2 regions of the Streptomyces sp. NPDC047014 genome follow, and region 1 is predicted to be linked to the other one. Evidence: riboswitches for the same ligand, from Rfam matches in the RefSeq annotation. Region 1 holds a riboswitch; the other holds the start of a gene.

Region 1 (11,798 bases):
GCGAGTGCTGTCTGCAACAGGTCAATCCGACGAGAAATCTGGACACCGAGAAACATTGAAATAGAGTGAAAATTTGGAATATTCCAGGGCAACTCGGGCCCGGCATATCTCGCCAAAGCCCCATATCGCGCCCGCACATTGACCCGATGTCGACCCTCACGCGACCCGTACATATGCGGCGGGCAAGTCCAGCGGAGGGGACTTCCCCAACTCTACCGTGCCCAATCAAGCAGAATTACCCCCTCCGCTTTTCGCGGAGGGGGTAATTGCGGTGGAGCGGGGAGGGCCGGGAAGGGGCCCGGGAGGGGTCAGCAGCCGCCCGCGACCGCCGGGATGATCGAAACTCCGGCGCCGTCCGGCGTCACCGCCTGGAGCCCGCCCTCGAAACGCACGTCGTCGTCGTTGACGTAGACGTTCACGAAGCGGCGCAGCTTGCCCTGGTCGTCCAGGACGCGCGCGGCGATGCCCGGGTGGTTCTTCTCCAGGGACTCGATGACCTCGGCGAGGGTCGCGCCCTCCGCCGGGACCTCGGCCTGACCGCCGGTGTAGGTGCGCAGGATGGTGGGGATGCGGACGTTGACGCTCATGGCGCTACTGCCTTTCCGGAAGTTGCCGGGAGTTGCCGGGAGTACGGGAGGGATGCTCAGGCCAGGCCGGCGGCGCGGAAGGCGTCCAGGCTGGGGCGGATGGTGGCGGTCTGCCCGCTGTCCGCGGCCACCGCCTCCAGGGTCTTGAGGCCGTCACCGGTGTTGAGGACGACGGTGGTCAGCGCCGGGTCCAGGTGCCCGCTCTCGATGAGCTTCTTCGTCACGCCGACGGTCACGCCGCCCGCGGTCTCGGCGAAGATGCCCTCGGTCTGCGCGAGGATCTTGATGGCCTCGACCACCTGCTCGTCGTTGACGTCCTCCACGAAGCCGCCGGTGCGGCGCGCGATGTCCAGCACGTACGGGCCGTCCGCCGGGTTGCCGATCGCGAGGGACTTGGCGATGGTGTCGGGCTTCTGCGGGCGGACCACGTCGTGGCCGGCCTTGAAGGCGGTGGACACCGGGGAGCAGCCCTCGGCCTGCGCACCGAAGATCTTGTACGGCCGGTCCTCCACCAGCCCCAGCTTGATCAGCTCCTGGAGCCCCTTGTCGATCTTCGTCAGCTGGGAGCCGGAGGCGATCGGGATCACGATCTGGTCGGGCAGCCGCCAGCCCAGCTGCTCGCAGATCTCGTACGCCAGGGTCTTGGAGCCCTCGCCGTAGTAGGGGCGGAGGTTGACGTTGACGAAGCCCCAGCCCTCGCCCAGCGGGTCCCCGATGAGCTCGGAGCAGAAGCGGTTGACGTCGTCGTAGTTGCCCTCGATGCCGACCAGGTCGCCGCCGTACACCCCGGCCATGACCACCTTGCCCTGCTCCAGGTCGTGCGGGATGAACACACAGGAGCGGAAACCGGCCCGGGCGGCCGCGGCGCCGACGGCGCCGGCCAGGTTGCCGGTGGAGGAGCAGGAGAGGGTGGTGAAGCCGAAGGCGCGGGCCGCCTCGACGGCGATGGCCACGACGCGGTCCTTGAAGGAGTGCGTCGGGTTGCCGGAGTCGTCCTTGACGTAGAGCTTGCCGGTGACGCCCAGTTCCTTGGCCAGGTTGGCCGCGTCGACGAGCTTGGTGAAGCCCGGGTTCAGGCTGGGCTTCCCGGCCACGTCGGCGGGGACGGGCAGCAGCGGCGCGTAACGCCAGATGTTGTTCGGGCCGGCCTCGATCGCCGCGCGCAGGGCCTCCGGGTCGCCGGTGGGAAGCTCGTAGGAGACTTCCAGCGGACCGAAGCACTCGGCGCAGGCGAAGATGGGGCCGAGCGCGAAGCGGGTACCGCACTCGCGACAGGAAAGGCCGTTGGCGGGTCCGAGATCGACAGAGGTGGCGACAGTCTGTGCAGCCATGATGGCGAGGCCCTTTCTCCTCATCTTCCCCATGGCGCATTTCGCCATGAGACGGAATTGGCACCTTCCCTAGCCGGGGCCTCGCCGACGTGCGCTGACGCGCGATCGCGAGAACCGGCTGGAGGGTTGCCGGGGCTTCAACGGGCCGTGTCCCTCTGCCCCTCTGGATGAGCGGTATGGCGCCGGCACGCGCGCTCTGCGGCGCGCCGGTGCGTTTGTACGCGGGGACCCCCGGCATGCGGTGGTCCTTCGCGTTGTTCAAGACTGTAACCGAAGGGACGGGCGGTTGAGACAGCCGTCCGAACCGCGAGATGGATCACAAAACGGCCGATTGCGCCGCTACGCAGGGAGTGCTGAGGGTGCTGGAAGAGGTGGAGCGCTGGCTGGCCGACCGCTCCTGGTCCGCCGCCGACCGACCGCTCGACCAGCTGCTCGACCGGAAACGGGCGGCCGGGACCACGGTCAGCGTGGTCCTGCCCGCGCTGGACGAGGAGGCCACGGTCGGCGCGATCGTCGAGACGGTCCGACGGGAACTGATGGAGGAGCTTCCGTTCCCTCTGGTGGACGAGCTGGTCGTCGTCGACTCCGGTTCGCGCGACCGCACCGCGGAGGTCGCGGCGAAGGCGGGCGCCCGCGTGGTGCACCGCGACGAGATCCTGCCCCGGATCCCGGCCCTGCCCGGCAAGGGCGAGGTGCTGTGGCGCTCGCTGCTGGTGACCGGCGGGGACGTGGTCTGCTTCGTCGACGCCGACCTGCGGGACTTCTCCGCCTCCTTCGTCTCCGGCATCGTCGGCCCGCTGCTGACCGACCCGGACGTGCAGTTCGTGAAGGCCATGTACGACCGGCCGCTGGGGGACGCGCCCGGACAGGGCGGCCGGGTCACCGAGCTGGTCGCCCGCCCCCTGCTCAACCTGCACTGGCCGCAGCTGGCCGGCTTCGTCCAGCCGCTGGGCGGCGAGTACGCGGTCCGGCGCTCCCTGCTGGAGCGGCTGCCGTTCCCCGTCGGCTACGGGGTCGAGCTGGGCCTGCTCGTGGACGCGCTGCACACCGTCGGACTGGACGCGCTCGCCCAGGTGGACGTGGGCGTACGGCTGCACCGCCATCAGGGTGGTCAGGCACTGGGCCGGATGGCCGCGGCGATCTACCGCACCGCCCAGGTCCGGCTCTCGCGCGGGCATCTGGTCCGCCCGGAGCTGACGCAGTTCGAGCGGGGCCCGGCGGGCTTCGAACCGCGCACGTACCCCGTGGACACCGAGGAGCGGCCGCCGATGGCGGAGGTGGAGGAGTACGCCCCGCGCGACGTGGCGTGACCGCGGCCATGGTTTGAGCCCCGGCGGGCCGGGCTAGGTTCGCGGCATGGCTTCCCAGGTACTCGTAGCCGCGAACCGCGGCCCGCTCTCCTACGCCCTCACCGACGACGGCACGCTCAGTGCCCGGCGCGGCGGGGGCGGTCTCGTCTCCGGCCTCTCGGCGGCCCTCGCGCGGCAGCCGGAGGCGCTGTGGATCTGCGCGGCGCTCTCGGAGGCGGACCGGGAGGCGGTGCGCAGGGGGGTCTCCGAGCCGGGGGTCCGGATGCTGGACATCGATCCCACGATGTATGACGACGCGTACAACGGGATCGCGAACTCCGTGCTGTGGTTCACCCACCACCACCTGTACGACGTGCCGCGCGAGCCGGTATTCGACGCGGCGTTCCGGCGGCGCTGGGAGTCGTACACCGCCTACAACCTGGCCTTCGCGCGGGCCCTGGCGCAGGAGGCGGCGCCGGGGGCGGCGGTCCTGGTGCAGGACTACCACCTGGCGCTGGTCCCGGGGCAGCTGCGGGAGCTGCGGCCGGACCTGCGCATCGCCCACTTCACGCATACGCCGTGGGCCTCGCGGGAGTTCCTGGACATGCTGCCGGAGGACGTGCGGGAGCAGCTGGTGCGCGGGATGCTCGGCGCGGACGTGGTCGGCTTCCACACCCGCGCCTGGGCCGACGCCTTCGTGGCGGCGGCGGGCCCGGAGGAGGCGGGGCGGGTGGCGGTGTTCCCGCTCGGGGTCGACGCGGAGGAGCTGCGGGGGCTGGCGTACCGGCCGGAGGTGGACGAGAAGCTGGCGGCGCTGCGGGCGGAGGTGGGCGACCGGAAGACGATCGTCCGCGTGGACCGGACGGAACTCTCGAAGAACATCCTGCGGGGGCTGCTGGCCTACCGCGAACTCCTGACGGCCCACCCGGAGTGGCGGGACCGGGTGGTCCACCTGGCCTCGGCCTACCCCTCCCGGCAGGACCTCAAGGTGTACCGGGACTACACGGCGGCGGTGTCGGAACTGGCGGCGGAGATCAACGCGGAGTTCGGCACGGAGGGCTGGCAGCCGGTCCTGGTCTCGGTCCAGGACGATTTCACGCGCTCGCTGGCGGCGTACCGCATGGCGGACGTGGCCCTGGTGAACCCGGTCCGGGACGGCATGAACCTGGTGGCGAAGGAGATCCCGGTCGTCTCCGAATCCGGCGTGTCCCTGGTCCTCTCCACAGGCGCGGGCGCCCACGAAGCCCTCCAGGCCGACGCCTTGACGGTCAACCCGTACGACGTCTCGGCGACGGCCACCGCCCTCCACGAGGCCCTGTCCCTCCCCGGGGAGGACCGCGAGGCCCGCACAAAACGCCTGTCGGCGGCGGCCACCACCCTCCCCCCGTCAGCGTGGTTCGAAGCCCAACTGTCGGCCCTGACCCGCTGATCGCCGGACGGGCTAGAAGCACGGGGCTCCGCCCCGGACCCCGCTCCTCAAACGCCGGAGGGGCTGAATTTGCCCACCTCAGCCCCGCCATATCCAGCCCCGCCGGCGTTTGAGGCGCGGGTCCGGGCGGAGCCCGGTTGTTTCAGCCTCGCCGGCGTTTGAGGCGCGGGGTACGGGGCGGAGCCCCGATCTTTGGCCTCAGCGGGGAGTGCTCAGGCACGCCAACTCCAGCCTCGCCGGCGTTTGAGGCGCGGGGTGCGGGGCGGAGCCCCGGTCTTTAGCCTCGCCGGCGATTGAGGCGCGGCCCCGTCAGGGGTGGAGGGCGGCGGCCAGGGTCGAGAGGAAGGCGGCTACCGCCGCGGGGCCCGGGAGGGTGAGGTCGGCCCGGGCCGAGAGTTCCGGAACCTCCGCCGAGCCGCTGCACACGAGCAGCCCAGGCACCCCTTCCGCCCGCCGCTTCTCGACCGCCGAGTACGCCGCCAGGTCACCCAGGTCGTCCCCCGCGTACAGCACCGCCCCCGCCCCCCGCTCCGCGAGGAACTCCGTGAGCGCGACCCCCTTGTCCATGCCCGGCGGCCTCAGCTCCAGCACGGCCCGCCCCGGCTCCACCATCAGCCCGTGCCGCGCCGCCAGCGCGGCCAGCGGTTCCCGCAGGGCGGCGAACGCCGCCGCCGGGTCCGCCGCCCGCCGCGTGTGCACCGCCAGCGCGCGGCCCTTCTCCTCGATCCACGTGCCCTGCCACGCCCCGATCGAGTCCAGGAACCCCGGCAGCTCGGCCCGTACCGCCGCCACCCCGGGATGCTCCGCGGGCGCGGACACCGTCCCCGACACCGCGTCCCACCGCTCGGCCCCGTAGTGTCCGAGCACCACCAGGTGCTCCAGCCCCGCGGCCCCGGCGAAGCCGCCGTACCGGACCGCGACCCCCGCCGGCCGCCCCGTGATCACCGCGACGGAGTCCACCCTCGGCGCGAGCGCCGACAGCGCGGGCAGGGCGTCGGGATGGGCTCTGGCCTGGTCGGGGTCGGGCACGATGTCGGCGAGGGTGCCGTCGAAGTCGAGGGCGATCACGGCGCGGCGCGGGGCGGCGAGCAGGGCTTCGAGTCCCTCGCGTCCGGCTGCGGTGACGGGCATCGGCAGATCGTGCGGCTGGCTCCCCATACGCACGACCCTAACGGCCCAGCGCGGCCACGGCTATCGCCTCGCCCGCTGCGCCTCCCGGATGCGCCGCAGGCGGTTGACCGTGCCGGGGGCGTGCTCCAGGGCGCGCGGGTCGTTGATGAGCGCGTTGAGCAGCTGGTAGTAGCGGACGGGGGTCATCCCCAGCCCTTCCCGTATGGCCCGCTCCTTGGCCCCGGGCCCGGGCCAGGTGCGCGCCTCGTACGCGAGCACCGCGGCCTCCGTGGCCGTCAGCCGCCCCTCGTCCGTCATACCGCCAGGTTAACTCCGCGCTCCGACAACGCTCCCGTCAGCGCCCCGGCAGCCGCCCCGCCGGCCGGCCCCGGAGCACCCCGCCCCGGAGCCCGCCGCCTCAGCGCGGATCCGCCGCCCGCGCCGACGCCGCGATGTCCTCCAGGACCTTCGCCGGCTGCCCGCCCGGCTGCACGGCCCGGCCGATGTTCTGCTTGATGTCCTCGCTCACGCCCGCCCAGGACTTCTTGCCCGCCGGGTACAGCCGCGAGCCGGGCAGCGCCGTCAGGAACGGCTTGAGCTGCGCCGCCGAGCCCCCGGTCGCCGCCTGCTTGGCCTGGTAGCCGGTGGTGGTGGCGGGCAGCAGGTCGTACTTGTCCGTGAAGGCCGTCACGTTCTTCGGCTGGTAGAGGAAGTCCAGGAACTTGCCGGACTGCTCGCGGTGGCCGTTCTTGAAGGCCATGATCCAGTCGGCGACGCCCATCGCGGGCTGCGGGGAGCCGTCGGAGGTGGGCAGCTGCACCATGCCGAACTTCACCCCCTTCGCCTCGGCCTGCTTCATCAGCGTGGGGTGCCCGTTGAGCATGCCGACCTCGCCCTTGGTGAAGGCGTCGAAGGCGGCCTGCCGGTCCAGCTTCGCGGGCTCGACGGGCCCGGTCAGCCCCTGCCCGACCATCTTGTCCCGCAGGAACTCCAGCGTCTTGACGTTGTCCGCGGAGTCGAGCGAGTAGCCCTCCTCGTTGTCGGTGTAGCCGCCACCGCCCGAGAGCATCCACATCATCGTCTCGGCCTGCGCCTCCTCGCGGCCCAGCGGCAGCGCGAAGGGGGTGGCCACGCCCGCGCCCTTGAGCTTCTTGGCCGCCGCCTCCAGCTCGGCCCAGCTCTTGGGCTGCCAGCCCTTGCCGTCCTTGGGGATCACGCCCGCGTCGCCGAGCAGCTTCTCGTTGAAGAAGAGCAGCCGGGTGCTGGAGACGAAGGGCATGCCGTACTGCGTCTGCTTGACCTTGCCGGCGTCCGCGAGCGGGGCCAGGAAGTCGGCCTCGGTCTTCACCGAGAGCAGTTCGGCGGTGGAGTACAGCTTCCCGGCGGCGGCGTAGTCCGCGTAGGCGCCGATCTGCGCGATGTCGGGGGCCTTGCCCGCCTTGACCATCTCCGCGACCTTGGCGTCGACCTCGGACCAGGAGTACACGCTGACCTCGACCTTGGTGCCGGGGTTCTCCTTCTGGAAGGCGTCCGCGAGGTCCTTCCAGTAGGCGGCGGAGGAGTTCTGCGGATTGTCCCCGTAATCGGCCGCCACGACCCGCAGGGTCACCTCGTTGTCTCCGGTGAGTCCGTCGACGGCTCCGCAGCCCGTCAGCGTCACAGCGGTCAGGCACAGTGCGGCGCCGGACGCGGCCAGGCTCAGGTAACGGCCCTTCACAGGTATCGATCCACTCCTTGTTGTACGTACGATCCACGTAAGGTCTACACCACTTTGGCGGCTCGTCCACATCCGGCCGCCGGCCGGGTGCCCGATTTTGTATGGCCACTCAACAATCGCCTCCAATGGACTAGACCTTTCCCCGCCGAGCACGCGAGACTGTCTCTGTGAAACCCGTGAAACACGTCATCGCCCTCGATGTGGGCGGCACCGGGATGAAGGCCGCCCTCGTCGCCGAGGACGGCACCCTGCTCCACGAAGCGCGCCGGGCCACCGGCCGCGAGCGGGGCCCCGACGCCGTCGTCGAGACGATCCAGGACTTCGCCGCCGCACTCCTCGCCACCGGCCGGGAGCGCTTCGGGCGCGCCGCCTCGGCCGCCGGGGTCGCCGTCCCCGGCATCGTCGACGCCGGCCACGGCATCGCCGTCTACGCGGCGAACCTCGGCTGGCGCGACGTACCCCTGCGCGCGCTGCTCACCGCGCGCCTCGGCGGCATCCCCGTGGCCCTCGGCCACGACGTGCGCACGGGCGGACTCGCCGAGGGCCGCATCGGGGCCGGACGCGGCGCCGACCGCTTCCTCTTCGTCCCGCTCGGCACCGGCATCGCCGGCGCCATCGGCATCGCCGGGCGCATCGAGGCCGGCGCCCACGGCTACGCGGGCGAGATCGGCCACATCGTGGTCCGCCCCGGCGGCCCCGCCTGCGGCTGCGGCCAGCACGGCTGCCTGGAGACCCTGGCCTCCGCCTCCGCCGTCAGCCGCGCCTGGGCCGCCGCCTCCGGCGACCCCGAGGCCGACGCGGCGGACTGCGCCAAGGCCGTCGCCTCCGGCGACCCGCGCGCCCAGGAGGTCTGGCGGGCGGCCGTCGGCGCCCTCGCCGACGGGCTGGTCACCGCGATCACCCTGCTCGACCCGCGCACGCTGATCATCGGTGGTGGTCTCGCCGAGGCGGGGGAAACCTTGTTCACACCACTACGGAAGGCCGTGGAGGAGCGCGTGACGTTCCAGCGGCTCCCCCACATCGTGCCGGCGGCCCTCGGGGACACCGCCGGCTGCCTGGGCGCAGGGCTGCTCGCCTGGGACCTACTCGCCACGGAGGTACCGGCCTGATGTCCGGAAGCGCACACAGCACTGTTCTCTCCGGCGCGAGGGTGGTGCTGCCCACCGGGACCGTGGCGGGCGGCCGGGTCATCGTCGAGGGCGAGCGGATCGCGGGCAGCGCGCACGAGGGCGCGCACGTCACCGACCTGTCCGGGCACTGGATCGTCCCCGGCTTCGTCGACATGCACAACCACGGCGGCGGCGGCGCCTCCTTCACCTCCGGCACCGCCGAGGACATCCTGCGCGGCGTCCGCACCCACCGCGAGCACGGCACCACCACCCTGGTCGCCTCCACCGTCACCGGGGACCTGGACGAACTGGCCCGGCGCGCCGCGCTGCTCGCCGAGCTGACCCAGCAGGGCGACCTGGCCGGCATCCACTTCGAGGGGCCCTTCATCAACCCCTGCCGCAAGGGCGCCCACAAGGAGGACCTGCTCCGCGACCCCGACCCGGCCGAGGTCCGCAAGCTGATCGACGCCGCGCACGGGGCCGCGCGCATGGTGACCCTCGCCACCGAACTCCCGGGCGGGCTGGACTCCGTACGCCTCCTGGCCGAGCAGGGGGTGATCGCCGCGATCGGGCACACCGACGCCTCCTACGAGCAGACGCGCGCCGCCATCGACGCGGGCGCGACCGTGGCCACCCACCTCTTCAACGCCATGCCCGGCCTCGCCCACCGGGAGCCCGGCCCGATCGCCGCGCTGCTGGAGGACGAGCGGATCACCGTAGAGCTGATCAACGACGGCACCCACCTGCACCCGGCCGCCCTGGAACTGGCCTTCCACCACGCGGGCGCGCACCGCGTGGCGCTGATCACCGACGCCATGGACGCGGCGGGCTTCGGCGACGGGACCTACCACCTGGGCCCGCTGGAGGTCGAGGTCAAGGACGGCGTGGCCCGGCTCGTCGAGGGCGGCTCCATCGCCGGCTCCACCCTCACCCTGGACACCGCCTTCAAGCGCTCGGTCACCGTGGACCAGCTGCCGGTGGAAGCCGTGGTGCAGGCCATCTCCGCCAACCCGGCCCGGCTGATCGGCCGCTACGACGAGATCGGCTCGCTGGAGCCGGGCAAGTACGCGGACCTCGTCGTCCTGGACGCCGCCTTCGACGTCAAGGGCGTCATGCGGCGCGGCGAATGGATCGTCAGCCCCGGCGCCTGAAAGGTGATCTGACGGCCGGGAGGCCGGAGCGGGCGGGGCGGACGGCCCGCGGGACTGGGCCGGCCGCCGTCTGTTTGGCATGATCCCGGCAGCAACAGACCCGGGGGTGCCCATGATCCTGACCGTGACGCTCAACACCGCACTCGACGTCACCTACCGCGTACCGCGGCTGCTTCCGCACGCCTCCCACCGGGTGACAGCCGTCAGCGAACGCGCCGGCGGCAAGGGCCTCAACGTCGCCCGTGTGCTGGCCGCCCTCGGCCACGAGGTGACCGCCACCGGCTTCGCGGGCGGCCCCGCGGGCGACGTCGTACGGGAGCTGCTCGCACGGGCCCCCGGCGTGCGCGACGCCCTGCTCCCCTGCGCGGGCCCCACCCGCCGCACGGTGGCCGTGGTCGACGAGACCTCCGGCGACACCACGCAGTTCAACGAGCCCGGCCCGCTCGTCTCCCCCGCCGAGTGGGCCCACTTCCTCGACCGGTACGCGGAACTCGTGCGCGCGGCCGGAGCCGTGGCCCTCTGCGGGAGCCTCCCGCCGGGCGTCCCCGTCGGCGCCTACGCGGCGCTGGTCCGCACGGCCCGCGCGGCCGGGGTCCCCGTCCTGCTGGACACCAGCGGCGAGGCCCTGCGCCGCGGGGTGGCCGCCCGGCCCGAGATCATCAAGCCGAACGCCGCCGAACTGGCCGAGCTGACCGGCTCCCGCGACCCGCTGCCCGCCACCCGCGACGCCCGCCGCCGGGGCGCGCACGCGGTGGTCACCTCCCTCGGGCCCGACGGGCTGCTGGCCGCCACCGCCGAGGGCGCCTGGCGCGCGGCCCCGCCCCGCCGGCTCGCCGGCAACCCCACCGGAGCCGGGGACTCCGCCGTCGCGGGCCTGCTGTCGGCGCTCACGGAGGGCCTGGACTGGCCGGACCGCCTCAGCCGCGCGGTGGCCCTCTCCTCGGCCACGGTCCTCGCCCCGACGGCGGGAGACTTCGACCCCCGCACCTACGAGGAGGTACGGGGGTCGGTCACGGTCCGGCCCGCCTAGCGGGAGCCGTCGCGGATCAGCCCTGCTCCAGCCACAGCTGGTCGAGCACCACGTCGCACTGGTTGCCCGCCTCGCAGGAGATCTTGATGGTGTTGGCGCCCTGCTTGAGGTCCACCAGCGAGTAGGTGTTCGTCCAGCCCTTGGCCCAGTCGCCCGCGGCGGCCTTCGAGAAGTTCGCCATGTTGATCGGGCGGGACTGCGCCTCGCCGTTGATGGTCAGCGTGGTGTTGGCGTCCTTGCCCGGCACCCCGTAGGTCATCTTGAGCTTGTACTTGCCCGACTTGGGCACGTCCAGCGACCAGGTGGCCGCCGCCCCCTGCGCGTTGAGGCCGCCGACGTACTGGCCGTCGGTGCTCTTCGCCCCGGGGATGGTGCTCTGCAGGTTCGCGCCGCCGGTCAGGGACATGCCGCTGCCGCCGAAGTCGGCCTTCGGCAGCGGGGCCTCCGAGGGCTTCGTGCTCGGGGCGGGGCTCGCCGGGTTCTGCGGGGCCGCGGACTGCTGGCCCGCGTTGGCCACGGGCTCTTCCTTGCCCTTGTCCTTGTCCTTGTCCCCGAAGGCCAGGGCCGCGCCGATACCGATGGCGACCGCGCCGACCACCGCGACCGCGGCGATCAGCAGGCCACGGCGGCTGGAACCGCCGCCCCCGCCGTGCCCGCCGGAGCGCGAGACGGTCTGCGTCTGGTGCTGCGGGGGCTGCGCCTGCGGCGGTACGCCGTAGCCGTTGGCCTGGAGCGCCTCGGGAGCCTGGTACTGGGCCTGGTAGCCGGGCTGCTGCCCGGGGCCCTGCTGCTGGGGCACGGGTCCGCGCTGGCCGCCGCGCCGGTCACCGACCGTCCGCACCTGGTGGTGCGAGGTACGGGGAACACCGGGCTGCGCGCCGGGGTGACCGCCCGACGTGCCCCCCGGGTAGCCGTATCCACCGCCCGACGTGGGCGGGGCCGCTCCACCGGCCTGGCCGTCCGCGTAGAGGTACCCGAACGGATCATCGTCCTCGGGCTTGTTCGCCCCACCGTGCGGGCCGTTGTTCGCGGGCGTCGTCATCGC
Region 2 (11,798 bases), on a different contig from region 1:
GACCAGCCCGGAGCAGTCGAAGACGCTGGGGCCGGTGCCGCCGGACTGGTAGGTGAAGCCCAGCTTGGTCTTGGCGGCTTCGAGGGCGGCTCCGGCCCGGCCGGACGCCTTGACGTTGCCGAGGTCGACACGCTGGCCGTCGGCGCGGCTGGCGCGGGACTCCTCGTCCTTGAGCGCGGAACGCTCCTGCGCGGTCAGAGAGTTGAGCAGCGCCTGGGCCGCGGCGAGCTTCTCCGTCGAGACCTTCTTCTTCTCGGCCAGCTCCTTGCGGGTGGCGTCGAGGTCGGCGAGCTTGCCGGCCGCCTCCTGCCGCTGCTGGGCGAGGGTGCGCTGCTTGGCCTGGATCCGCTGGACCGACTCGACCTGCTTGCCGCTCAGGTGCTCCAGGGAGGACGCCTTGTCGAGGTAGCTGTCGGGGTCCTCGGAGAGCAGCAGGGCGAGCGCCGGGTCGATACCGCCGTTGCGGTACTGGGCGCTGGCCATCGAACCGAGCGTGTTGCGCAGGTCGTTGAGCTCGCCCTGGCCGCGCGCCACCTGGTCCTGGATCTGCGTGATCTCCTTTTCGAGCTTGTCCTGGCGCTCCTTGGCGCCGTTGGACTTCTCGGTGGCCTGCTCGGCCTCTTCGTAGAGCGCGTCGACCTGGGACTTGACCTCGTCCTTGCTCGGCTTGCCCGGCGCCGCGGAGGCGTTCTGGGAGAGGAGGGCGACGGCCGCCGCCGCGGTGGCGGTCACCACGGTCACACGAGCGCGGGTCGGCTGCTTGGGTCGACGGTGGGACGCCACGAAGGCGAGCTCCTTCTTCCTGGAGCCGCCGAAGAAGACAGGCTCGGCAGCACCTTCGCCGCCACCCCGAATGAGTGATCAACCGCACGAAGGTTTGACCAGACCTTAGTGACCGAGCTGTGATCAGTTCAAATCCCACTGAGCAAAAAATCGCCGCCCGACCAGGTTCTTTACCTAGGGAGCACGCTCCGTACCGGCGAGTTGACGGTACGTCCTCCACAGGACGACCCAATTCGGGCATTGGGAACAGGAGTTAGGAAACGCGCGAAAGCCGCTTGAGCAACAAGGCGGACGCGACGGGCCGCGCGCCCGCCTTCGCCACCCCGTCGGCCACCTCGCGGTCGGTGGAGACCACGACCACCGGGCGGCCCGGCGGTTCGGCGCGCACCAGCTGGCGGATCAGCTCGTCCGCCGTCACCCCGGCCTTGGAGAACAGCACCCGCACCCCGCGCGGCGGCGCGAGCAGCACCGGCGCCGCCAGCTCCGCCCCGTCGAACACGCAGGTCATCTCGGCGCCCGTCTGCGCGGCCAGCATCGACAGCCCGCCGAGCAGCCGCAGCCGCTGCTTCTCCAGCGGCATCGTCGGATAGCCGGTCTTGGTCACGTTGTAGCCGTCGACCACCAGATGGGCCTGCGGCAGCGCCAGCAGCTGGTCCAGCAGCGCCGGATCGGTCTCCGACAGGGCGCGCGCCGCGATGTCCTTCGGCGTCATCCGGCCCGGCTCGACCGCCTCCACGGTGTCCGCCGGGCGGGTGTTGACCGGCGGCAGCGCCAGCTCGCGGCGCAGCCCCTGGGCCGCGTCCAGCACGGTGTCCAGCAGCAGCCGCAGCCGCATGTCCTCGATGCTGCGCCCCTCGCGGGTGGCCCGGCGCGAGGTCTCCAACGCCGTCTCCACCTCCGCGAGACGGGACTTGAGCCGCCGGCTCTCGCTCTCCGCCGCCGCCACCCGGGCCGCCGCGTCCCCGCGGATCCCGTCCACCTCGGCCGTCAGCTTGCGCAGGGCCGCCTCGCCGCGCTTGACGTCGCTGAGGGCGCTGCGCAGCCTTCGCTGAAGCGATTCGGCTTCCTTGCGCGCCGCGTCCAGCTCCCCGCGCACCTGTTCACCGCCGCTGCGCTGGGCCTCCCGTACCTGCGCCAGCTCCTCGCGCAGGCGGTCCAGCTCGCGCCGGGTCTCCTCGTCGGCCCGCTCGGCGTCGGCGCGCAGCGCCTCCTCGCCCGCGGCGGCCACCAGCTTGACCCAGCCCGCCGGACGCAGCACGAAGGCCGCGGCCGCCACGTCCAGCGGGTCCGCGGCGGCCGGCGGGGCGCCGGACTCCAGCGCCGCCGCCAGGTCCGCCTGGGACTCGCGCAGCTTCTCCGCGACCCGGCTGCGGAACACGGGGTCGGTCTCGACCGCCGCCGCCATGGCGTTGCCGGCGAACTTGGCCCGGCGGGTCGGGGTGAAGCGGGCGTACTGGCGCAGCGGGGCCGGCAGGTCGGCGACCGTCAGCGCGCCGAAGGCGTCCGAGACCAGCGCGACGACCCGGCGCCGCACGCCTTCCGGCAGCGGGCGGTCGAGCGCCTCGGCGGCGTCGCCGGCCGCGTCGGCCGGTTCAGCGCCGCTTGCGCCTTCCACAATCCGTCACCCCTACCGTGATGGTCCTGTCTGGGGCGGGGCTCCGTCAGGAGTCCGCGCCCGGCCTGTCCACGAGCTCGATGCGGTCCACCGCGTTGCACCATCGGCAGCGGACCGACTCGATGGTCTCATTGACCACCTCGCGTTCCTCGACCTTGGGCTCCCCGGCGAGGTCCAGGTGGACGTACTCGACGACCTTCGACGAACGGGTGACGTCGAAGCGTGTGAGGTTGCCGCACAGGGTGCAGCGCCACCGGGTCGTGTCGGTCGGCAGGGGAACCGTCATCAGGCCGCTCTCTCCTTCGTAACTGATTCAATTAAACCGGTCCGGTCGCCCGTACGCGTCGTCCGCCGGACCGCAGCTCGTAACCCTACGGCCTGCCACCGCTTCAGGTGGGGTCCCTTGCGTCATGCTCTGTCACATGATCGTAAGGTGGCGGGCCGTTCGCGAGGCCGCCCGGGGACCGGTGGTCACCCATGCGCTGATCGCGGGCTGCGCAGTGGTGTTCGTCCTCGGGCCGGCCTCGGGGCTGAATCCGGTCTACGGGACGGGCGACGAGCTGCTGGACGCCGGCACGGCGTACTTCCGGCGCTGGGGCGTGGTCCCCGACGAACTGTTCACGGCGACCCCGCGGGCCTGGCTCACCCCGCTCACGGCGCTCTTCGTCCACGGCAACTGGCTGCACCTGCTCGGGAACATGCTCTTCCTCTACGTCTTCGGCGCGCTGGCGGAGGAGCGGATGGGCCGGCCGGCGTTCCTCGTCTTCTACGTCTGCACCGGTTACGTGGCCCTGGCGGCGTACGCGGCGGCCAACGCGGAGTCCTCCCAGACCCTGGTGGGCGCGTCGGGGGCGATCTCGGCCGTCCTGGGCGCCTTCCTCTACCTGCTCCCGAGAGCCCGGGTGACGAGCCTGTTCCCCTTCCTGTTCTTCCTCCCGCTGCGCTTCCCGGCATGGCTGGTGCTGCTGTTCTGGTTCGCCCTCCAGGGGGTGGCCGCGCAGCGGGCGGAGAGCGGGCCCGGGGTGGCCTATCTGGCCCATCTCGTTGGCTTCTCGGTCGGCTTCCTCGCCGCGTGGGCGCGCTATCGGGGTACGACTAGAGTGAGGCGACCAGCGACGGCCACCGAGGGAGACAGCCAGCCGTGATCACCGCGATCGTGCTCATCAAGACCAGCGTGGACCGCATCCCCGAGATCGCCGAGTCCATCGCCGCCCTCGAAAACGTCAGCGAGGTCTACTCGGTGACGGGGACGTACGACCTGATCGCGCTGGTCCGCGTGAACCGCCACGAGAACCTGGCGGACATCATCCCGGGCCGCATCAGCAAGATCCCGGGCGTGGAGGCCACGGACACGCACGTGGCGTTCCGCACGTACTCCCAGCACGACCTGGAAGCAGCCTTCGCCATCGGCCTGGACGCGTAACCCCTCCGGCGCGGCCCGCCGATCCGGCCCGAGCCCGCCCGAGCCGGTTCCACAGCGACCGGAGCAGCCCACTGCGAACGGGCCGACCCACACCCGGGAGCAAGTTCCAGTCCCCCGGGACCGTGACGGACGGGTCGGGCGCGGGGGCCCTCCGGGCCGTCTCCTCGGCTCGCGCGTGCGGCGGGGGTCGTCCCGTACGGGGTGGTCGCGCGCTCGTCCTGCGGGGACGGCCCTGCACGCCCCCGCTCCCCCCGACGAGCAGAGGGCGGTGCCGTACGGCCGGAGCCCTGGCCGTGGGGTGGGGACACGCAGGAGGGTCCCCGCAGGACGAGCGCGCAACCCAGGCCGCACAGGACGACCGGGGCCGCAGGCGCGAGCCGAGGAGACACTCCGGAGGGGCCGCACCCCACACCCCGCGAGCCACCCGCAGCACCGCACCCCGAACAGGCGGCTCCCGGCCCGGCCAGGCACCGCACCCCCCGCAAGGCACCCCGCACCCGGGTTACCGCCCCATCCCTCCGAGCCGCCCGCAGCGCACCGCCCCGCGCGAGGCGGTCCGGGGGCGCGGGCACCGCCCGTACCCGCGGGCCCCGTCGGTCAGACGGCCGGCACGCACCGGCCCCCCTCCACCCGGTACTGCCACTTCGCCCCGTCCGCGACAAGCTCCCGCACGGCCCGCACGAACCGCTCCACGTGCTCGTCCGGCGTCCCCGCCCCGAAGCTCACCCGGATCGCGTTCAGCGACCGCTCCCCCGGCCCCGCCTCCGGCGCCCCGCACTCGCCCGTCTCCCGCGGCTCGCCGCCGAGCAGGGTCCGTACCAGCGGGTGCGCGCAGAACAGCCCGTCCCGCACCCCGATCCCGTACTCCGCGGAGAGCGCCGCCGCGAAGTGCGAGCTGTTCCAGCCGTCCACCACGAAGGACAGCACCCCGACCCGCGGCGCGTCCTCCCCGAAGAGGGACAGCACCCGCACCGCCGGGACCTCCGCCAGGCCCTCGCGGACCCGGTCCACCAGCCGCCGCTCGCGCGCCACCAGGTTGTCGAAGCCCGCCTCGGTCAGGGCCCGGCACGCGGAGGCGATGGAGTACACGCCGATCACGTTCGGGGAGCCCGCCTCGTGCCGCGCGGCCGTGGTGTGCCACTCGACGTCCACCCCGCCGTCCTCCCGGCGGGCCACCGTACGGGAGGCACCGCCGCCCGCGAGGTACGGCTCGGCCTCCTGGAGCCAGTCGGCCCGCCCGGCGAGCACGCCCGAGCCGAAGGGCGCGTACAGCTTGTGCCCGGAGAAGGCGACCCAGTCCACGTCGAGCTCCCGTACGGAGACCGGGTGGTGCGGCGCGAGCTGCGCGGCGTCGAGGACGATCCGGGCGCCGTGGGCGTGCGCGGCGGCGGTGAGCTCCTTCACCGGCCACAGCTCGCCGGTGACGTTGGACGCGCCCGTGACGCAGACCAGCGCCGGGCCGTAGGGGTCCCGGTCCGCGAGGGCCCGCTCCAGGGTGGCGACGGCCTCGCCCGGGGTGCGCGGGGCGTCGAGGTAGGTGACGCGGTGGTCCCCCCAGGGCAGCAGGGAGGCGTGGTGCTCGGTCTCGAAGACGAAGACCTGGCAGCCGGCGGGCAGGACCGCGGCGAGCAGGTTCAGCGAGTCGGTGGTGGAGCGGGTGAAGACGACCTGGTCGGCGGGGCGGCAGTCCAGGAACTCGGCGACGGTGACGCGGCTCTGCTCGAACAGGTCGGTGGAGAGCTGGGAGAGGTAGCCCGCGCCGCGGTGGACGCTGCCGTAGTAGGGGGCGTACGCGGCCACGTCGTCCCAGACGCGCTGCAGGGCGGGGGCGCTGGCCGCGTAGTCGAGGGCCGCGTAGGTGACCTCGCCGCCGGTGACGAGCGGGACGCTGACGTCCCGGCCGAGGACGGGCAGCGGCTCGGCACAGGCGGCGGGGATGTCGGTGGCGAGGATGTCGGTGGCGGCGGTGTCGACGGTGGCGGCGGACAGGGATGCGGACATGGCGGAATCTCCCGGCAGGCAGGGCGGAATGGCTTCGGTGGACCCGTACGCGGGTACGGCGGCGCGGCCGTCCGGGGTACGGGAGGATCCTCGGAGCCGGAGGGGCCAGCCGGTCAGGCAGGGCGGGCCGGCGCGGTACGCGCGGGCGTCCCGGTTCCGAGGGGGTGAAGAAGGGGCGTCAGTCGCCCTATCGCATTCGCTTGCTCACGGAAAACGCTCCTCGAGAGACCAGGACCCCTGGTGTCGAGGGATCCGCGCTTGCCGAGGGCCTTGCTGCCCACGACCTGGTCATCACCCGGGGCACCCCGCCACGGAAGGAGGGTTGCCGGACAGCAAGCCGGGGCCGTAACGCTGTCACTCGTGACCTGAGCTGCATCCTGCCACATGATCGGCCGCGCGCCAGACCCCGGTCCACATGGCGGACCGGGGTCTGGCGGGAAACGTACCGTCGGGGCGTGATTCAGGCGTTGCTGGCCGCCACCCAGCGTTCCAGGGCGGCGCGGGCGGAGCCGGAGTCGACGGACTCGGCCGCGCGGGCGATGCCCGCGGCGATCTGCTCCTCCAGCGTGCCGGGGCCGGGGTCGAGGGCGACCAGGGCCGCCGCCGAGTTCAGCAGGACGGCGTCGCGGACCGGGCCGGTCTCACCGGCCAGCAGCCGGCGGGCCACGTCGGCGTTGAAGGAGGGGTCCCCGCCGGCCAGGGCGGAGACGTCCACGAGCGGGATGCCCACGTCGCGCGGGTCGAAGCGCTGCTCGGAGACCTCGCCCTCGCGCACCCACCAGACCCGGGAGGTGGCGGTGGTGGTCAGTTCGTCGAGCCCGTCGTCGCCGCGGAAGACCAGGGCGGAGGAGCCGCGCTCGGCGAGCACCCCGGCCACGATGGGCGCCATCCGCGGGTCGGCGACCCCGGTGGCCTGGGACCGCACCTTGGCGGGGTTGGTCAGCGGGCCGAGGACGTTGAAGGTGGTGCGGATGCCCAGCTCCCGGCGGGCGCCCGCGACATGCCGCAGGGCCGGGTGGAACTTCACGGCGAAGCAGAAGGTGATGCCCGCCTCCTCCGCGACGCGGACCACCCGGTCGATGGGGAGGTCGAGGTTGACGCCCAGCTTCTCCAGGACGTCGGAGGAGCCGCTGGCGGAGGACGCGGCCCGGTTGCCGTGCTTGACCACCTTGGCGCCGGTGCCCGCGACCACGATCGCGGACATGGTGGAGATGTTGACGGTCTTGGCGCCGTCGCCGCCGGTGCCGACGATGTCGACGGTCCGGCCGGGCACCTCGATCAGGTTGGCGTGCGCGTACATGGCGCGGACCAGGCCGTTGATCTCCGCGACGGTCTCCCCCTTGGCCCGCAGCGCGACCACGAAGCCCGCGATCTGGGCGTCGGTGGCCTCCCCGCGCATGACGCGGTCCATGGCCCAGGCGGTGTCGTCGGCGCTGAGGTCCCGGCCGGTGAGCAGGGCGTCGAGGACGGCCGGCCAACCACGGGCCGCCACGCTGTCGCCGCCTGCCGGGGTCGCAACGTTCATGGTCCGCTCCTGCTGTTGATGGGGGTTCCACGTCGAATGGGAAGGAGATCAGCCTATCCAGCCCCGGTTACGGCAAAGAGCCCCGTCCGGACAGTGGACGGGGCTCTCGCCGTGGCGACACCAGGACCGGGATGAGCCGGTCCCTCATGCGGTGGTGCGGGGGATCAGTGGTGGCCGTGGCCGGACTGGATCTCCTTGTACTCCTCGACCGTGGGCTTCTCGATCTGGTTGCCCTCGGCGTAGAAGCCCTTGCTCAGCTTCGCGCGCAGCTTCTCGCCGGCCTTGACCTTGCGCTCGACACCGTTCTCGTCGACCGTCGGGCCGATCTCGACCGGCTTGTACTGCTCGTGCGCGGTGAGCGTGTGCAGCTGGCCCTGCGGCAGCGGCTCGTGGACCTCGATGAACTCACCGTGCGGCAGGCGCTTGATGATGCCGGTCTCGCGACCGTGCAGCACCTTGTCCCGGTCCCGGCGCTGGAGGCCGAGGCAGATCCGCTTGGTGACGATGAAGGCGAGGACCGGGACGACGAAGAAGCCGATCCGGACGAACCACGTGATCGAGTTGATCGACAGGTGGAAGTACTGGGCGAACATGTCGTTGCCGCCGCCGATGAGGAGCACGATGTACTCCGCGATCCAGGCGACACCGAAGGCCGTACGGGTCGGGACGTTGCGCGGGCGGTCCAGGATGTGGTGCTCGCGCTTGTCGCCGGTGACCCAGGACTCGATGAACGGCCAGACGGCGATGGAGCCAAGGACCAGCGGGAAGAGCAGCAGCGGGATGAACACGCCCAGGACGAGCGTGTGGCCCCACAGATTGATCTCCCAGCCGGGCATGGCACGGATCAAGCCTTCCGGCATACCCATGTACCAGTCGGGCTGCGCACCGGTGGACACGTGGTCCGGGCGGTACGGGCCCAGCGCCCAGATCGGGTTGATCGAGGCGATCGCCGCGACCACCGCGATGACACCGAAGACCAGGAAGAAGAAGCCTCCGGCCTTGGCCATGTAGACCGGCAGCAGCGGCATGCCGACGACGTTGTTGTTCGTCTTGCCGGGGCCCGCGTACTGGGTGTGCTTGTGGTAGAAGACCAGGATCAGGTGGGCCACGAGCAGGCCCATCATGATGCCGGGCAGCAGCAGGATGTGCACCGAGTAGAAGCGCGCGACGAAGTCGCCGCCCGGGAACTCCCCGCCGAACAGGAACATCGACAGGTACGTGCCGACGACCGGGACGGACAGGATGGCGCCCTGCATGAAGCGGACACCGGTGCCGGAGAGCAGGTCGTCCGGCAGCGAGTAACCGGTGAAGCCGGTGAACATGCCGAGGACCAGCAGCAGGAAGCCGAAGATCCAGTTGACCTCGCGCGGCTTGCGGAAGGCGCCGGTGAAGAAGACGCGCATCATGTGCACGATCATCGCCGCGACGAAGATCAGGGCCGCCCAGTGGTGGATCTGGCGGATCAGCAGGCCACCGCGGACGTCGAAGCTGATGTCGAGCGTCGAGGCGAACGCCTCGGACATCATGACGCCCTGCATCGGGACGTAACTGCCGTGGTACTCCACCTCGTTCATGCTCGGGTGGAAGAACAGCGTCAGGTACACACCCGTGAGGATGATGATGATGAAGCTGTAGAGGCAGATCTCACCCAGCATGAAGGACCAGTGGTCCGGGAAGATCTTGCGCATGTTCGCCTTGGCGAGGCTGTAGATGCCCAGGCGGCCGTCCGCCCAGTCCGCTACTCGCTCGCCGGCGGGCGCTTTGCGCGCCGTCTTGTGGTCGGTGGCAGTGCTCATCCGCGCTCCCAGAATGCAGGACCGACGGGCTCTTCGAAGTCGCCGAGCGCTTCGAGGAAGCCTTCGTCATTCACGCCGATCCGCAGCTGCGGAAGCGCGTGACCGGCCGGGCCGAAGATGACACGGGCGCCGTCGGAGAGGTCGAAGGTGGACTGGTGGCACGGGCAGAGCACGTGGTGCGTCTGCTGCTCGTACAGGCTGATCGGGCAGCCGACGTGGGTGCAGATCTTCGAGTAGGCGACGATGCCGTCGTGGGACCACTCGAGTTCCTGCTTGTCCTTGATGTCCTCCGGCTGGATACGGACGATCATCAGGGCGGCCTTGGCGATCTGCACCTGGAAGTCGTGCTGGTGCTCGTCCAGGCCCTCGGGCATGGCGAACGTCAGCGAACCGACGAGGACGTCCTCGGGGCGCAGCGGCTCCATCGTGTTCTGGTTGATGAGCATCTTGCCCTTCGCCCAGAGCGTCTTGCGGAGCTTCTCCTCGGGCAGCGGGCCCAGGTCGCGCATGATCACCACGGCGGAGAGCGGCAGCATGGCCAGCGCGCCCAGCATCGTGTTGCGGATCAGCGGACGGCGGCCGATGCCGGACTCGTTCGCGCCGTCGGCGAAGTCCTGGAGGACCTTCGCCTTGACCTCCGGGGAGGCGGCGATCTCGTGGCGGTCGTCGGCGACCTCGACGTCGGACATCAGGGTGCGGGCCCAGTGGACCGCGCCGGCGCCGATGCAGAAGAGGGCCACGCCCAGGCTGATGCCCAGGGCGAAGTTGAGCGCGCTCACCCTCCCGACCGGGAAGATGTAGACGATCTTGTCGACCGGGAAGATCACGTAGGAGGCGATGAAGGCGACCGTGGCCAGCATCGACAGCGTGAACAGCATCGCGACGGTGCGCTCGGAACGCTTCGCGGCCCGCTCGTCGATGTCCTGGATGCGCGGCTTGTGGACCGGCAGGCCCGGGTCGGCGAACGGGTCGTCCGCGACTGCTACGCCACCGTGGTGGGCGTCGCCCTGCTCGCTCGGCAGGTGCTTCTCTTCGGGAATCTCTTGGCTACTCATGACTTCTTGGCCTTAGCGGTGTGGGCCGCGACCCAGACGGCGACAGCGATCAGCGCACCCAGAGCGAAGATCCAGCCGAACAGACCCTCGGACACGGGGCCGAGGCCGCCGAGCTTGAGACCACCGGGGTTGGTCGACTTCTCACCGTTCACGTTCTGGAGGTACGCGATGATGTCCTTCTTCTGCTTCTCCGGCATCGTGCTGTCGGGGAAGGACGGCATGTTCTGCGGGCCGGTCTGCATGGCCTCGTAGATGTGCTTCGGCGAAACGTCCTCAAGGTTGGGGGCGTACTTGCCGTTGGTCAGCGCGCCGCCCTCACCGGTGAAGTTGTGGCACTGCGCGCAGTTGTTGCGGAACAGCTCACCGCCGTTGGCGATGTCGGCGTCCGCCGGGTCGTACTGCTTCTCGGTCGGCGTGATCGGGCCGGCACCGAGGGAGGCGATGTACGCGGCCAGCTGGTCGATCTGCGCCTGGGTGTAGATGACCGGCTTCTTCGGCACCTGGGCGCCGGGCTGCTGGGCGGGCATGCGGCCCGTGCTCACCTGGAAGTCGACGGCCGCGGAGCCGACGCCTACCAGGCTCGGGCCGTCAGAGGAACCCTGACCGCCGGTTCCGTGGCAGCTTGCGCAGCCCACGGCGTAGAGCTTCTTGCCCTCCTCGATGGCGAGGGACTGGGCGGTTTCATCGGCCTGCGCCTTGCCCGCGGGGGCGAAGGCGGCATACAGCCCCCCAGTGGCCGCCAGCGCGAGGAGTAGAACGACGACCGCCGCCAGCGGATGGCGTCGTCGTGCGGAGAGCTTTTTCACGGATTACCCCGGTGTCAGGATCTTCTGCGTCGGTGTGTCTGGATGGTGTGCCGGGTCGGGCCCGGTGACGTGTTCGCTACTTGATCAGGTAGATCGTCGCGAAGAGGCCGATCCAGACGACGTCGACGAAGTGCCAGTAGTAGGACACGACGATGGCCGACGTGGCCTGTTCGTGGGTGAACCTCTTGGCCGCGTACGTCCGGCCGAGGACCAGCAGGAAGGCGATGAGACCGCCCGTCACGTGCAGACCGTGGAAGCCGGTGGTCAGGTAGAACACCGAGCCGTACGGATCGGACGAGAGGCTCATGCCCTCGTGCTTGACCAGCTCGGTGTACTCGAACACCTGGCCGCCAATGAAGATCGCACCCATGACGAACGTGATGATGAACCACGTCCGGAGCTTCTTCACGTCACCGCGCTCGGCGGCGAAGACGCCGAGCTGGCAGGTGAGGGAGGAGAGCACCAGGATCGTCGTGTTCGTCGCCGAGAAGGGCAGGTTCAAGGCCGAAGCCTGCTCTGCCCAGTACTCGGCACCCATCACGGATCGCAGGGTGAAGTACATCGCGAAGAGGGCCGCGAAGAACATCAGCTCGGAACTCAACCAGATGATGGTTCCGACGCTGACGAGGTTCGGCCGATTGACCGTCGGGTGCGCGTGCCCGGTATCTACTGTCGTTGCTGTCGCCACGACCGACATTATGTCGGTCGCTTATCCCGCCCTCACCCCGGGGGGTGCCGTTCGGAGTGTCAGGGGTGTGTGCAAGGCCCGAACGGCCCATCGGACAACCCCTCCG

The links. Region 1 has a riboswitch for S-adenosylmethionine ahead of thrC (threonine synthase). Riboswitches for the same ligand answer to the same signal wherever they lie in the genome.
Region 2: linked by a shared signal. The riboswitch ahead of ABZ873_RS29745 (aminotransferase class V-fold PLP-dependent enzyme) and the one ahead of thrC (threonine synthase) in region 1 are both predicted to bind S-adenosylmethionine.

The regions. Positions count from the first base shown of each region.
Region 1 is NZ_JBEYVX010000074.1:6,521-18,318, reverse strand. It holds gene ABZ873_RS27380 (MoaD/ThiS family protein) at 309-587, opposite strand; gene thrC (threonine synthase) at 644-1,942, opposite strand; SAM riboswitch class I at 1,936-2,092, opposite strand; gene ABZ873_RS27370 (glucosyl-3-phosphoglycerate synthase) at 2,278-3,228, shown strand; gene ABZ873_RS27365 (trehalose-6-phosphate synthase) at 3,275-4,636, shown strand; gene otsB (trehalose-phosphatase) at 4,946-5,794, opposite strand; gene ABZ873_RS27355 (DUF3263 domain-containing protein) at 5,828-6,064, opposite strand; gene ABZ873_RS27350 (extracellular solute-binding protein) at 6,165-7,463, opposite strand; gene ABZ873_RS27345 (ROK family protein) at 7,640-8,572, shown strand; gene nagA (N-acetylglucosamine-6-phosphate deacetylase) at 8,572-9,723, shown strand; gene ABZ873_RS27335 (1-phosphofructokinase family hexose kinase) at 9,836-10,753, shown strand; gene ABZ873_RS27330 (CBM35 domain-containing protein) at 10,770-11,795, opposite strand.
Region 2 is NZ_JBEYVX010000095.1:3,974-15,771, forward strand. It holds gene ABZ873_RS29720 (NlpC/P60 family protein) at 1-783, opposite strand, end outside; gene ABZ873_RS29725 (NYN domain-containing protein) at 1,037-2,401, opposite strand; gene ABZ873_RS29730 (hypothetical protein) at 2,445-2,684, opposite strand; gene ABZ873_RS29735 (rhomboid family intramembrane serine protease) at 2,821-3,543, shown strand; gene ABZ873_RS29740 (Lrp/AsnC ligand binding domain-containing protein) at 3,540-3,821, shown strand; gene ABZ873_RS29745 (aminotransferase class V-fold PLP-dependent enzyme) at 4,419-5,822, opposite strand; SAM riboswitch class IV at 6,072-6,188, opposite strand; gene trpD (anthranilate phosphoribosyltransferase) at 6,283-7,347, opposite strand; gene ABZ873_RS29755 (ubiquinol-cytochrome c reductase cytochrome b subunit) at 7,512-9,143, opposite strand; gene ABZ873_RS29760 (Rieske 2Fe-2S domain-containing protein) at 9,140-10,198, opposite strand; gene ABZ873_RS29765 (c-type cytochrome) at 10,195-11,004, opposite strand; gene ABZ873_RS29770 (heme-copper oxidase subunit III) at 11,081-11,701, opposite strand.